DNA from 4 places in the Bacillus sp. M13(2017) genome. Region 4 is predicted to be linked to each of the others. Evidence: riboswitches for the same ligand, from Rfam matches in the RefSeq annotation. Region 4 holds a riboswitch; each other region holds the start of a gene.
What was found. Region 4 has a riboswitch for S-adenosylmethionine ahead of mtnK (S-methyl-5-thioribose kinase). Riboswitches for the same ligand answer to the same signal wherever they lie in the genome.
Positions count from the first base shown of each region.

Region 1: another riboswitch for S-adenosylmethionine. It lies ahead of CGQ22_RS29805 (peptide ABC transporter substrate-binding protein); the one in region 4 lies ahead of mtnK (S-methyl-5-thioribose kinase).
Region 2: another riboswitch for S-adenosylmethionine. It lies ahead of CGQ22_RS29735 (MetQ/NlpA family ABC transporter substrate-binding protein); the one in region 4 lies ahead of mtnK (S-methyl-5-thioribose kinase).
Region 3: another riboswitch for S-adenosylmethionine. It lies ahead of CGQ22_RS19790 (cyclase family protein); the one in region 4 lies ahead of mtnK (S-methyl-5-thioribose kinase).

Region 1 is NZ_KZ268524.1:32,298-35,472, forward strand. It holds gene CGQ22_RS29805 (peptide ABC transporter substrate-binding protein) at 1-1,601, opposite strand, end outside; SAM riboswitch class I at 1,734-1,838, opposite strand; gene CGQ22_RS29810 (aldo/keto reductase) at 1,991-2,824, opposite strand; gene proC (pyrroline-5-carboxylate reductase) at 2,826-3,175, opposite strand, start outside.
Region 2 is NZ_KZ268524.1:16,631-19,805, forward strand. It holds gene CGQ22_RS29725 (methionine ABC transporter permease) at 1-5, opposite strand, end outside; gene CGQ22_RS29730 (methionine ABC transporter ATP-binding protein) at 1-1,020, opposite strand, end outside; gene CGQ22_RS29735 (MetQ/NlpA family ABC transporter substrate-binding protein) at 1,033-1,845, opposite strand; SAM riboswitch class I at 1,931-2,045, opposite strand; gene CGQ22_RS29740 (NAD(P)-dependent alcohol dehydrogenase) at 2,125-3,033, opposite strand.
Region 3 is NZ_KZ268508.1:75,390-78,564, reverse strand. It holds gene CGQ22_RS19795 (PRK06851 family protein) at 1-913, opposite strand, end outside; SAM riboswitch class I at 1,062-1,174, shown strand; gene CGQ22_RS19790 (cyclase family protein) at 1,260-1,892, shown strand; gene CGQ22_RS19785 (hypothetical protein) at 1,920-2,300, opposite strand; gene CGQ22_RS19780 (ATP-binding protein) at 2,530-3,175, opposite strand, start outside.
Region 4 is NZ_KZ268500.1:771,588-774,762, forward strand. It holds gene CGQ22_RS04490 (pyridoxal phosphate-dependent aminotransferase) at 1-511, opposite strand, end outside; gene CGQ22_RS04495 (carbon-nitrogen family hydrolase) at 609-1,388, shown strand; SAM riboswitch class I at 1,460-1,601, shown strand; gene mtnK (S-methyl-5-thioribose kinase) at 1,692-2,873, shown strand; gene mtnA (S-methyl-5-thioribose-1-phosphate isomerase) at 2,870-3,175, shown strand, end outside.

The DNA of each region.
Region 1 (3,175 bases), on a different contig from region 4:
GCAAAGTCTACTTGCACAATTCCTTTCACATAAGAACGTTCTAAATAAGATTCGCCTTTTTGGTAAAGAGGAGCGATAACAGAGTCTTTAAATAATATTTTCTCGGATGCTAGTAATGCTTCCCAGCGAGCTTTTTCATCACCAGCTAAAGTTGTTTTCACTTTTGCTATTGTTTCATCGAATTCCTTATTAGAGTAATGATCTAAGTTATAAGGGTTATTCGTTGTAAATAGCTCAAGGAATGTAATTGGATCCGCAAAGTCAGGGCTCCAGCCATCAATTCCGATTTCGTAGTCACCTTTTAATAAAAGCGAAACTTGTTGCTTACGCGGTTGCGGTTTTATATTTACTGTTAATCCATCTAGATTCTTTTCTAGTTGTCCTTTTAAGAATTCACCAGTTTTCTTATCAAGGTCAGCATCACTCGTTAATAATTCTAATGTTATCTTTTCCGAACCAAGCTCTTGTTTAGCTTTTTTCCATAACTCTTGTGCAGATTTTGTATCAACTTTTGTTAAATCGCCGTTTGCAGTACGGAAGTCTTTTCCTTCAGGTCCTTTTGCAAAGTTTTTTGGAACGAGACCAAATGTTGGTGTAGATCCATCATTTAATAACGTATTTACAAAGGATTTTCTATCAATTGTTTGATCAATTGCTTGGCGTGCAGAAACGTTTTGAAGCACTTTGTTTTGTTGATTCATACGTAAAAATTGTACGCCTACGTTTGGACGTTCTTTAAAGTTAGCATCCTTTTTATATTTATCGACGAAGTCAGATGTTAGTTTTATACGATCTAATTGTTTTGACTCGAATAAATTTACTTCTGTTGATTTTTCTTTTACGACGTTAAAATTGATTTCTTCTAGTTTGACAGTATCTTTATCCCAATAGGTAGGGTTTTTCTTGAATTTAAAGCTTTGTTCGTGCTTCCAATCGCTTAGTGTAAAAGCTCCGTTGTACAAGATTGTATTATCTTCTAAAGCGTACTTATCACCTTGTGCTTTAAAGAATTCCTCGTTAATTGGTAGAAATGTTGGGAACGCTGTTAAGCTAATAAAATACGGAACAGGACGCTCCAATTCTACCTCAAACGTATGGTCATCAACTGCTTTTACACCAAGTTGGTCGGCTGGAAGTTCTTTGTTGTTAATTTTTGTTGCGTTTTTAATATCAAAGAATAGAAATGCATATTCAGAGGCTGTTGCTGGATCTACGGCTCTTTGCCAAGCGAACACAAAATCTTTAGCTGTAACAGGAGTGCCGTTTGACCATTTTGAATCTCGCAAATGGAATGTGTATTTCGTTTTATCGCCACTTACTTCATGAGATTTTGCAACACCAGGAACAGGTTTGTTACCTTCACCAAGATTATACAAACCTTCAAATACGTTTCTCATTACTTGACCAGAATCAGTATCTGTAGCACGAGCCGTATCCATTGTTCGTATTTCAGTAGGTGAAGATAAGTTTAAAACCTGTTTACTAGGTGCCTCGTCTTTTGCATTTGCTCCGCTTGCTTCGTTTTTATAACTACCGCAACCAGTTAATAAAATACTTACTCCTACAACTGATGCAATACCGGGTACAAACTTCTTTTTCATTTGATTTTCCTCCTAAATAATTAAGTTTGGATGATGATGAGGGAAATGAAAAATAAAAAATCCCTCTTTTCATATTGAGAAAGAGGGATTTTTACGTACAAGTTATGCACCCGTATATAAACGAAGTCCCTCATTCTATCTTTCAAGCATAAAGCTTGCAGGAAGTGGCACAGTATTCAAAATGAACCTGTTGCCGAGGTTTCAAAGGGCCAGTCCCTCCACCTCTCTTGATACAATGAGTAAACGAATAAATTTTATTAATTTTTGTGTTTCTTTGATAATTCAAAATCTTACACCTTGAATAATGAAGTGTCAACTGAATGGAATATAGTTTAAATTTTCAGTTTTCTTAAATAAAAAGACCACTGCATATGGCAGTGGTTTTTCTACTAGAAGTTAAAGTTATCTGGATCTGGACCAACGCGACGATCTTCATTTAAAGCTTGAATTGCTTTCATATCATCAGCACTTAATTCAAAGTCGAAGATGTTTGCATTTTCAATAATGCGATGTTCTTTAATTGATTTAGGAATTGTTACAACTTTGTTTTGTAAATCCCAGCGTAAAATAATTTGCGCAGTTGATTTATTATATTTTGTCGCAATTTCTTGTAACGTTGGATTATCTAGTAGTTGTCCTTGCATTAATGGTGACCAAGCTTCAAGCTGGATATTATGTTCTTTACAGAATGCATGTAACTCTTCTTGTGCTAAACGTGGGTGGTATTCCACTTGGTTGACCATTGGCTTAATTTCAGCAATTTCAAATACGTCTTGTAAGTGGTGAATGTGGAAATTACTCACACCGATAGCGCGAACACGACCATCTTTATAAAGTTTTTCTAATGCTTTCCATGATTCAGTATATTTCCCTTTTACAGGCCAATGTACTAAATATAAATCTAAATATTCTAGACCTAATTTCTCTAATGTAGTTTCAAATGCTTGAAGTGTTGTTTCATATCCTTGATCGCTATTCCATACTTTTGAGGTAATAAATAATTCTTCACGTGAAACACCGGATTCACGAATCGCTTGTCCAACGCCTTCTTCATTTTGATAGATTGCTGCAGTATCGATGCTGCGGTAGCCATTTTTAATTGCTGCTTTTACAGAATCAATTACTTCTGAACCATCTTCTACTTTAAAAACACCTAAACCAAACCAAGGCATTTTTACACCGTTATGTAATGTTGTATAGTCTTTTAAACTTGTTAAAATCATATTATTTCCCCCTAGCTTTTTTGTTTGTTGCTTCTACTGCTTTTTGAATTGCCTCTGAAAAATTATACTCGTATAAAATTTTGAGACCCTCAGCTGTGGAACCACCTGGCGTTGTTACTTGTTCGCGGAGGTTAGCTGGATTTTGCGTTTGTTCGAGCATAGAAGCAGAGCCAGAAATCATTTGAATGACAAGATGTTTTGCGGTTTCTTCATCGACTCCATAACTTTTTGTTGCTTCAATTAAGCTTTCAGCAAAGTAATAAAGGAAGGCTGGTGCACTTCCAGTAACTGCAGTAAGCTGATGAACTTCTTCCTCAGTACAAAGTTGCGAAGTACCAATACCTTTTAAAA
Region 2 (3,175 bases), on a different contig from region 4:
CCCATAATCTGTTCTACCTCCTTCTACGATGATTCCTTGCTCTTGTAAAAATGATAAAGCACGGTGGATTTCATTTTGTTCCCCTTGCATATGAACGACTAGTTTCCCATATGCTTCATGTTTTAACTGCGTAATATTACCGGATAAAATATTCGGATACACTTGGAAACGTTTTGTGGCAACGGCTAAGGCAGGTTCCCCTGAAGTAGTGCCAATAAATGAAAGTGTTACAATTTCTCCAGTACGTTGTAGTTCTTTCTGTACCTCTTCTGGAATTTTCGCTGCAAATGCGCTATTTACAAATTTCTTCGTTGTTACATGTTGTGGGTTTGTGAAAATATCTTTTACAGTTCCACTTTCGACTACAGATCCATGTTCCATAACAGCAACGCGGTCACATATACGCTGGATGACATTCATTTCATGTGTAATGAGTAAAATCGTAATTCCGATTTCTTCGTTAATCTTTAATAGCAAATCAAGGATAGAATCGGTTGTTTCTGGATCTAATGCGCTCGTTGCTTCATCACTTAATAACACTTCAGGTTCATGTGATAGCGCACGAGCAATTGCAACACGCTGTTTTTGACCACCAGAAAGTTCGCTTGGATACGCATCTTTTCGATTAAAAAGATCGACAATGCGTAAATACTTTTCTACTCTTTTTTCAATTTCTGCTTTTGGAATGCCAGCAAGCCGTAACGGTAATGCGATATTTTCATAAACGGTAACAGTTTTAAGTAAATTGAATCCTTGAAAGATCATTCCGATTTTTTGTCTCGCTTTTGCTAGTTCTTTTGTCGATAACGTTGTTAAGTCTTGTTCGTTTACAATGATATTTCCTGTCGTTGGTTTTTCTAATAAATTTACACATCGAATCAATGTACTTTTACCAGCGCCACTATACCCAATGATTCCAAATACCTCGCCTTTTTCTACTTTAAGGGAAGTAGACTTAAGAGCCTCAACATTCCCTTTTTTTGTTGTAAATACTTTGGATATGTTTTGTAATTCAATCATTATCGTCAGCTCCTACCAAGATGGTAAAACTGAACCATCAAATTTTTTCTCGATAAACTCTTTTACTTCTTTAGATTGATAAGCTTTCTTTAATTTATTTACAACGGCATCATCTTTATTTTCAGTACGAACAACAACCCAGTTCACATATGGTGAATCTTTTCCTTCGCGGAAAATAGAATCTTTCGCTGGACTTAATTTTGCACCTAATGCAAAGTTTGTGTTAATTGCAGCTGCTTTCACTTCACTTAGTTGCGTTGGTAATTGAGATGCCTCTAATTCGACAATCTTTAATTTTTTTGGATTTTCAATTACATCTTTTGCAGTCGCTTTTTCTGTAGCCTTTGGATCAACTTTTAAAACCCCTGCTTTTTCAAATAATTTTAAAGCTCGAAGTTCATTTGTTGGGTCATTTGGTACAGCAATTGCGTCGCCCTCTTTTAAATCTTTTACATCTTTTACATCTTTAGAATATACGCCCATAGGGAATGTTACTGTTGAAAATACTTCAGTTAATTTCATATTGCGTTCAGCTTTAAATACATCTAAATAAGATTTCGTTTGGTAGCTATTTACATCAAGGCTTTTTTCATCTAATGATACGTTTGGCGCTACATAATCATTAAATACTTTTATATCAATTTCGAGACCATCTTTTGCTGCAACTTCTTTTACCTTTTCAAAAATTTGTTCATGTGGTCCACCTGTTACACCGACAGTAATCTTTTTCTCGTCTAATGCTTTTACCTCTTTATTTGAACTCACGCTACATGCGCCTAATAACAATACTGCTCCGCTTACAATGCTTAATAATACCTTTTTCATCTATAAATCCTCCTTCATATACGTTCCAAAATAAAAAGCACCTCCCAAAAATAAGAGAGGTGCCGAATAGACGAAATAGATTCCTCTCTTATCTTCCAAAACGAAAAATCGTTTTGCAGGAATTAGCACCTTAGCTTATACGTCATAAGCTCGGTTGCCGGGCATCATCGGGCCAGTCCCTCCGCCACTCTTGATAAGAGTATGTGTATGTAGTTTTGAATATGGTACTAATAGTAAATCGTACAAAAAGAATTGTCAATAATATTTTCAGAATATATTTTATTTTAAGGTAATCGAAACGTTTCCCTTTTTATGTCCTTTTTCTACATATATATGTGCTTCAGCAATTTCTTCTAATCGGTAAGTTCTATCAATAACAGGTTTTAGCTTTTCTGTTTCAGCTAGTTGTTTTAGCAGGTTCATATCTTCTTTACTGACCTTTGCCATCATTCCGTTCACAGATACATATTTTCCATTAGGCATTAATGCATCTGTACAAAGAGACTTTTTATATTTTCCAACTGCATCAAATATAATATCGTAGTGCTCGCCCTGCTTAGTAAAATCTTCTTTCATATAATCAATTACGTTGTCTGCCCCTAATGTTGTTACTAAATCGAAATTCGAACTACTACAAATGGCTGTGACAGTCGCCCCGAAGTATTTAGCAAGTTGTATGGCAGCTGTCCCTACTGACCCAGAGGCGCCGTATATAAGTACTCGTTGCCCTTTTTTTATCTGTCCTTTTCTAAGGAAGTGTAATGCTGAAGTTCCGCCAAAAGGAATAACGGCAGCTTCTTCATATGTCACATTGGTAGGTTTTAATGCTATTAATCCACTTTCATGCACGCATGTGTATTCCGCATAACCACCAAGGTTTAGTTCTGTTAATGCAAAAACTTGATCTCCCTTTTTAAATTGTGTTACATCTGTTCCAATGTCTTCGATTTCACCGGATAACTCTACGCCAAGTATAGGTTTTCTCGGTTTTCTGAAACCTAATATGATCCACATAGGAATCCAAAATAAGGGGGGGCTATTAAAGCCACGTATTCTACAATCTCCAGTCGATACACTTGTTGCGTGAATTTTAACTAATACTTCATTTTTTTTAGGTTTAGGCTTTTCTACATTTTGAAGCTGGAGAACATTAGGTGGTCCATACTTTGTGCAAATAATAGCTTTCATAATGACCTCCTGAAATGAGTTGTTATTATTTACAACATATTTAAAGTTTTTCTCAAACATGTTGCTATATAGAAAATAAATTTAAAGAGGAATATTAAGAATTATATGGATTTCATAGGAAAAGAGATGATATTATTTTTGG
Region 3 (3,175 bases), on a different contig from region 4:
TTTCCTTCGCATATTTCTCATCCGTCCCTGGGGTAACAATAAGGGCATACATATCAATAATTTCATCACCCTCGCGACTTGGAAAATATTCATGTGGTGCAGTGCTATCAAAAATTGCAAAGCCTAATTCTCTTACGATAACCATATCAAGACTATTCGGATCAAATCCGCAATGATATACTTCAACTTCAAACCCTTTTTCTTCAGCTGCCTTAGCTAACTTTTTGAGCATCGTTGATTTTCCAGAGCCTGGGCGCCCTTTTATAAAATAACGATATGGTAACCCTTCTGTTAAATTAGGAACAAAATCAACTGCTCCTTTCGGTGTAGCAGCTCCTAAAAAACGATGTTTTACAAGCGATTGTCTCCCGCTTTTATCTGCAAATAATTTCTGGATTAGCTGATCGGTTAATTCATTTGCTTTATTAAAATCTATATTATCAATATATATCTTCTCCCACTCATCATGTATAAGCAATGCCTCTTTAAAACATGCGTAAGCAGACTGAAAAGCTTTGCTTGCTTCTGAAACAAATCTTTCAATTTCTAACTTCTGCTTCCTTAGTTTATCTGAATCCCAAGCAATTCCTAAATTTATATACTCTTCAACAACTCCTGGCATTTTGGGCTCAATTACATGTGGTGATGTCCCATCAACAATTCCTACTTTTAATTTTGGGATAATTACACCATCAACCGATTTATTGTCAGAAGAACAATGTAAAAATTCAATATCATATCCTTTTTCAACCCATTCACGACCGATTGCCTTTATTAAAGAAGATTTCCCCGTTCCTGGACCACCCTTTAAGATAAATAATCTGTCTAACCCTTTTAAATTCTCTTCATATAAATTATGAAATCCCCTAGCTGTATTACCACCAGCATAATAATTCAATACATTTCCTGTCACTGCACTCACTCCTTCGCAGCATTCTATTTACATAAGCTACAATATGCGCGTAGCTTTATTTGGGTGAATACCTATTTTGTATTGCACGCAAAAAGGAAATGAATTACAATTTAACTATCGGAAAATTCCGGTTTTAAAATTAAATACTTCTTTATCAAGAGAGGCAGAGGGACCGGCCCTTTGAAGCCCAGCAACCTCAGTTTATACAAACTGAATAGGTGCTAATTCCTGCAAAATGCATTGCATTTTGGAAGATAAAATTCAACTAGCATGTAAAGCTCACCTTTCTTGATATTGAAGGGTGAGCTTTTTATTATTTGAAAAACATATATTGGAGGTATGTAAAATGAAAGTAATTGATTTATCGCAAACATTTGAAAATAATATGTCTCAATTTCCTGGAACACCTAAAATACAACTAGAAGCTGTTACAAGTGTTGAAGAATCAGGCTATCAAGTTACAGATTTTCATTCTGTCGTTCATGTTGGCACGCATTGTGATGCTCCTGCGCATTTTATTTCAGGCGCAACGACTATCGATCAATTACCCCTAAATCAATTTGTAGGCGAAGCGATTCTTATTGATGTAACTCATGTACAAGAACGAAAACTACCTAAAGAAGTACTGCACGATGCTGATATAAGAGAAGGAGATATTGTTATTTTCCATTCCAATCTATCTACTAAATGGAATACAGAGGCGTATGAGAAAGAAGCTTTTTATCTTTCTGAAGAATTAGCCGAGGAACTAGTACAATTAAAAGTAAAATCTGTCGGTTTAGATTTTATTTCTCCTGATGAGGTAACGACAGAAACATCACCAATTCATCACATACTACTTGGGAATAATATTTATTTAATCGAAAACTTAACAAACTTAGATGCCATTCACACGAAACGTTTCTTCTTCTCAGCAGCACCTTTAAAAATTAAAGATAGCGACGGTGCTTTCGCAAGAGCATTCGCTGTAATTTTTTAAACAAACTATACAAAAAAGCAAAGATCATCATTGACCTTTGCTTCTATTTTTTTTATTTAAATTAAGAAAGAATTGCTCAACATGGGGACGTAACCAAGCTAAATAATCCTTCTCTTTCTTCTTTGTACAAGCTATTTCTTCCCCATCTACCATTTCAACAAGTTCTAGTTCTAACAGTTGCTTCGTGAATGCTAACATATTCACTTCTTCGGATGGATACTCTTCTTTTAATTTCTCCTCAATTTCCCCCAATAAAAAACCGTCACGCATCATTGCCAATGCATCAATCCAAAGTGGCGGCATTTCATATTTTTCTCCTGTAATTGTATCTTTTACAATATAATTCTTTTGCTCTTTTCGAAATTGAATCGTGTGTAAACATACAGTCGAATTTAATGTTAATTCCATCATACCACCTCTTTCATAATATCTGCATAGAAAAAAGGATGCGCGTGCACCCCTTCTTATCTTTTCATAACACTACTGAACCGCTACATGAGCAATCAATCTCATGTCGATATTTTCCTCCATTATAAACGAAGTATTTTATAAAAAAAACCCTTCTTGAAACATTTTATAAAATGTTTATATTTACACAACAAGAACACTTTTCTGAAAAATCTTTTCTCCCAATACATTAAACGGTCGGCAGAAAAATTTCTACTTTTGTTCCTACTCCTATACTACTTTGGATTGTGATACTCCCTTGATGTTCCTTAATAATTTTATATGTAATCATTAATCCAAGTCCTGTACCAGTTTCCTTTGTTGTGTAAAACGCCTTGCCGATTTTTTCTAACTTCTCATTCTCTATACCAAATCCTTGGTCTTCAACAGAAATACACAAATATCCTTGCGTTTTTTGATATGCACGGATATGGATTTCTCCGCCCTCTGGCATTGATTCTATTCCATTTTTAATGATATTTAATAACACTTGTTTTAATTGCTTATCATTACCGTTTATAGTTGGTAAATTCCCATCTACTTGTAAATAACATTTAACTCTATATTGCATTGCATAACTTTCCATTAGATGCACAACATATAGAAGGATGTCTCGTATATTACACCTTTCATAATTTGTTGGCTTTGGTTTTCCTAACAACATTAATTCACTAACAAATCCATTGACTCTTTCAATTTCTTGTAGCATAATGTCGTAGCTCATCGTATCAGTTGGATTTCTTTCTTTTTGCATTTGCGTAAATCCTTTTAACGCTGTTAACGGATTTCGAATTTCATGGGCAATTGTTGTAGACATAGTCCCAATCACAGCTAAA
Region 4 (3,175 bases):
ATTTTGCACGCTCGGCAATAGAGTCATCGATTTTCGTATAATCTGGTAAAAAATTATTTTCTGCAATAAGCGGCATTGTTTCAAATTGTGCTTTTGCTAAAGCAACTCCTGATAAATAATCTGGATAGCCTGGATCTGGAACGAGAATAGTATCACCAGGGTTTGTAAAACAAACTGGTAACTCTACTAATCCAGCCTTTCCCCCAAACAAAATAGCAACTTCTGTTTTTGGATTTACTACTACATCATATTCACGTTGATAGAATGTTGCCACGGCTTCTTTTAAACTTTCATGTCCGCGAAATGGCGGATATTTATGATGAATGGTCTTTTCTGCAGCATCTTGTAAAGCTTTTACGATATGCTGCGGTGTTGGTTGATCTGGATTACCTTGACCTAGATTAATAACATCGTGACCAGCTGCTACGACTTTGTTAACTTTTGCAACAAGTGAAGCGAAAAATTGTGTCGGCAATGATGTTACTATCTCAGAAGGTTGAAATAATTTCATACTTTCCACCTCTTTTGAAAGTTGTTACAATTCTAGTGACAAATGATATAATCTTTCCAGTATTTTGTAAAGAAAAAATAAGAATGGGGCTGACAAAATGAAAGTCGCATGTATTCAAATGGATATTGTTTTTGGAGATGTAGAAAAAAATATTGAGAATGCTAAAAATAAAATAAGCGAAGCTATGAAGGAAAGGCCAGATGTTATCGTCTTACCAGAATTATGGACAACAGGATATGATTTAACAAGACTTTCTGAAATTGCAGATAGGGATGGATTGGAAACGAAAGAAAAGTTAAAAGAATGGTCGAAACAATATGGTGTACATATTGTTGGTGGTTCCATAGCGAAGCAAACGGAACAAGGTGTTACAAATACAATGTATGTTGTAAACAAGGAAGGAGAACTAGTTAATGAATATAGTAAAGTACATTTATTTCAGCTTATGGATGAACATAAATATTTAATAGCTGGTAATGGTACGGGCGAATTTAAGCTAGATGATGTTGAATGCGCTGGAACAATTTGTTATGATATTCGTTTTCCAGAGTGGATGCGTGTCCATACTGTTAAAGGGGCAAAAGTATTATTTGTTGTAGCTGAATGGCCATTAGTTCGTTTAGCACATTGGCGTTTGCTATTGCAAGCAAGAGCAGTTGAAAATCAGTGTTATGTTGTTGCTTGTAATAGAGCAGGAAAGGATCCGAATAATGTGTTTGCAGGTCATTCTTTAATTGTGGATCCTTGGGGTGAAGTTGTAGTAGAGGCGAATGAAGAGGAATCAATTTTATTTGGAGAGCTTGTATTCGAGAAAATTAAAGAAGTACGTAAAGGAATTCCAGTTTTTGCGGATCGTCGTCCAGAATTATACAAATAAAATGTTGACAAGTGATTTTTATTCTTGGTATAGTCTTCAACATAAAGTTAAAAATTCAAAAAATTATATAACTCTTATCAAGAGCAGGTGGAGGGATTTGGCCCGATGAAACCCAGCAACCGACCGTAATACCATTGTGAAATGGGGCGTTTATTACGCCAAAAGGCACGGTGCTAATTCCAGCAGAAAGTAAAACTTTCTGGCAGATAAGAGGGGAGAAGATAAACTTCAAACCTCTTTCTTAGTGAAAAGAGGTTTTTCTGTGTTAGAAAAACCTCTGAATTTAAAAAGGGGGAGAAGACGATGGGATATTATTCATTAACAGAAATAACAGCTGTACAATATGCGAAAGATCATGGCTATTTTGAAGCGAAGGCAAATGTCGTTTGTCATGAAATTGGAGACGGAAACTTAAATTACGTGTTCAAATTAGATGATGGAGAGAAGTCTATTATAATAAAACAGGCACTGCCATATGCGAAAGTAGTTGGTGAAAGCTGGCCATTGTCTATAAAAAGAGCAACGATTGAAAGCAAGGCATTACAAATTTTTGCGCAGTATGTACCGGATTATGTTCCAGTAGTGTACAGTCATGATGAAGAGTTAGCGATAACGGTAATAGAAGACTTATCAAGACTAACAATTACAAGAAAAGGATTAATAGACGGAGAAGAATATCCGCTTTTATCCCAGCATATCGGCCGTTTTCTAGCACATGTTTTATTTTATACTTCAGATTTTGGTTTACAGTCAGAAGAGAAGAGGGTACTAGAAGGTACCTTTGTAAACCCGGACCTTTGTAAAATTACAGAGGATTTAGTGTTTACAGATCCGTTTGGACATTATGATACAAATGATTATGAGCCAGATTTACAGCTCGTGGTTGATGAACTTTGGAGTGATAAAACTTTAAAACTAAAAGTAGCACAATATAAATATAAGTTCTTAACAAGAAAAGAAACTCTTATTCATGGTGATTTACATACTGGTAGTATTTTTTCGTCACCTTCTGAAACGAAAGTGATTGATCCAGAATTTGCGACATATGGCCCATTTGGATTTGACATAGGTCAATTTATTGCAAATCTATTATTAAATGCTTTATCTAGAGAAGAAGAAAAAAGAAGTGTACTATTTTTCCATATAGAAAAGACGTGGAGTTATTTTGTAGAAACTTTTACAAAGTTATGGATTGGAGAAGGTATAGAAGCATATACGAAAGAAAAACAATGGTTACCAATTATTTTGCAAAATATCTTTACTGATGCAGTTGGATTTGCCGGATGTGAACTAATTCGTAGAACAATTGGTTTAGCTCATGTAGCAGATTTAGATGAAATAGAAAATAAAGAAACAAGAATTCAAGCTAAGAAACAAGCGCTATCCTTAGGAAAAGAACTAATAAAATATGAATCTAAAAGTGCTGATATTCAACTGTTTCGAACATTATTTCAACAGACAGTTTCAAGGGGTGTAAAAGCATGAGTACAATCGTTACTGTTCCGAGATCTGTAAGTTGGAAAGGTGATGCAATTGCGGTATTAAATCAAACGAAATTGCCACATAGCACAGAATACAAAACATTAACGACTATTGAAGAGGTTTGGAAAAGTATCATAATGTTAGAAGTACGCGGAGCGCCTGCAATTGGAATTGTAGCTGCATTTGGCTTGGCGCTTGCAGCGAAAAAATATAATACTTTACATATCGAAGAATTTCAAAAGAAGTTTAATAGAGACTGTAACTATTTAGGGACATCACGCCCAACGGCAGTCAATTTATTTTGG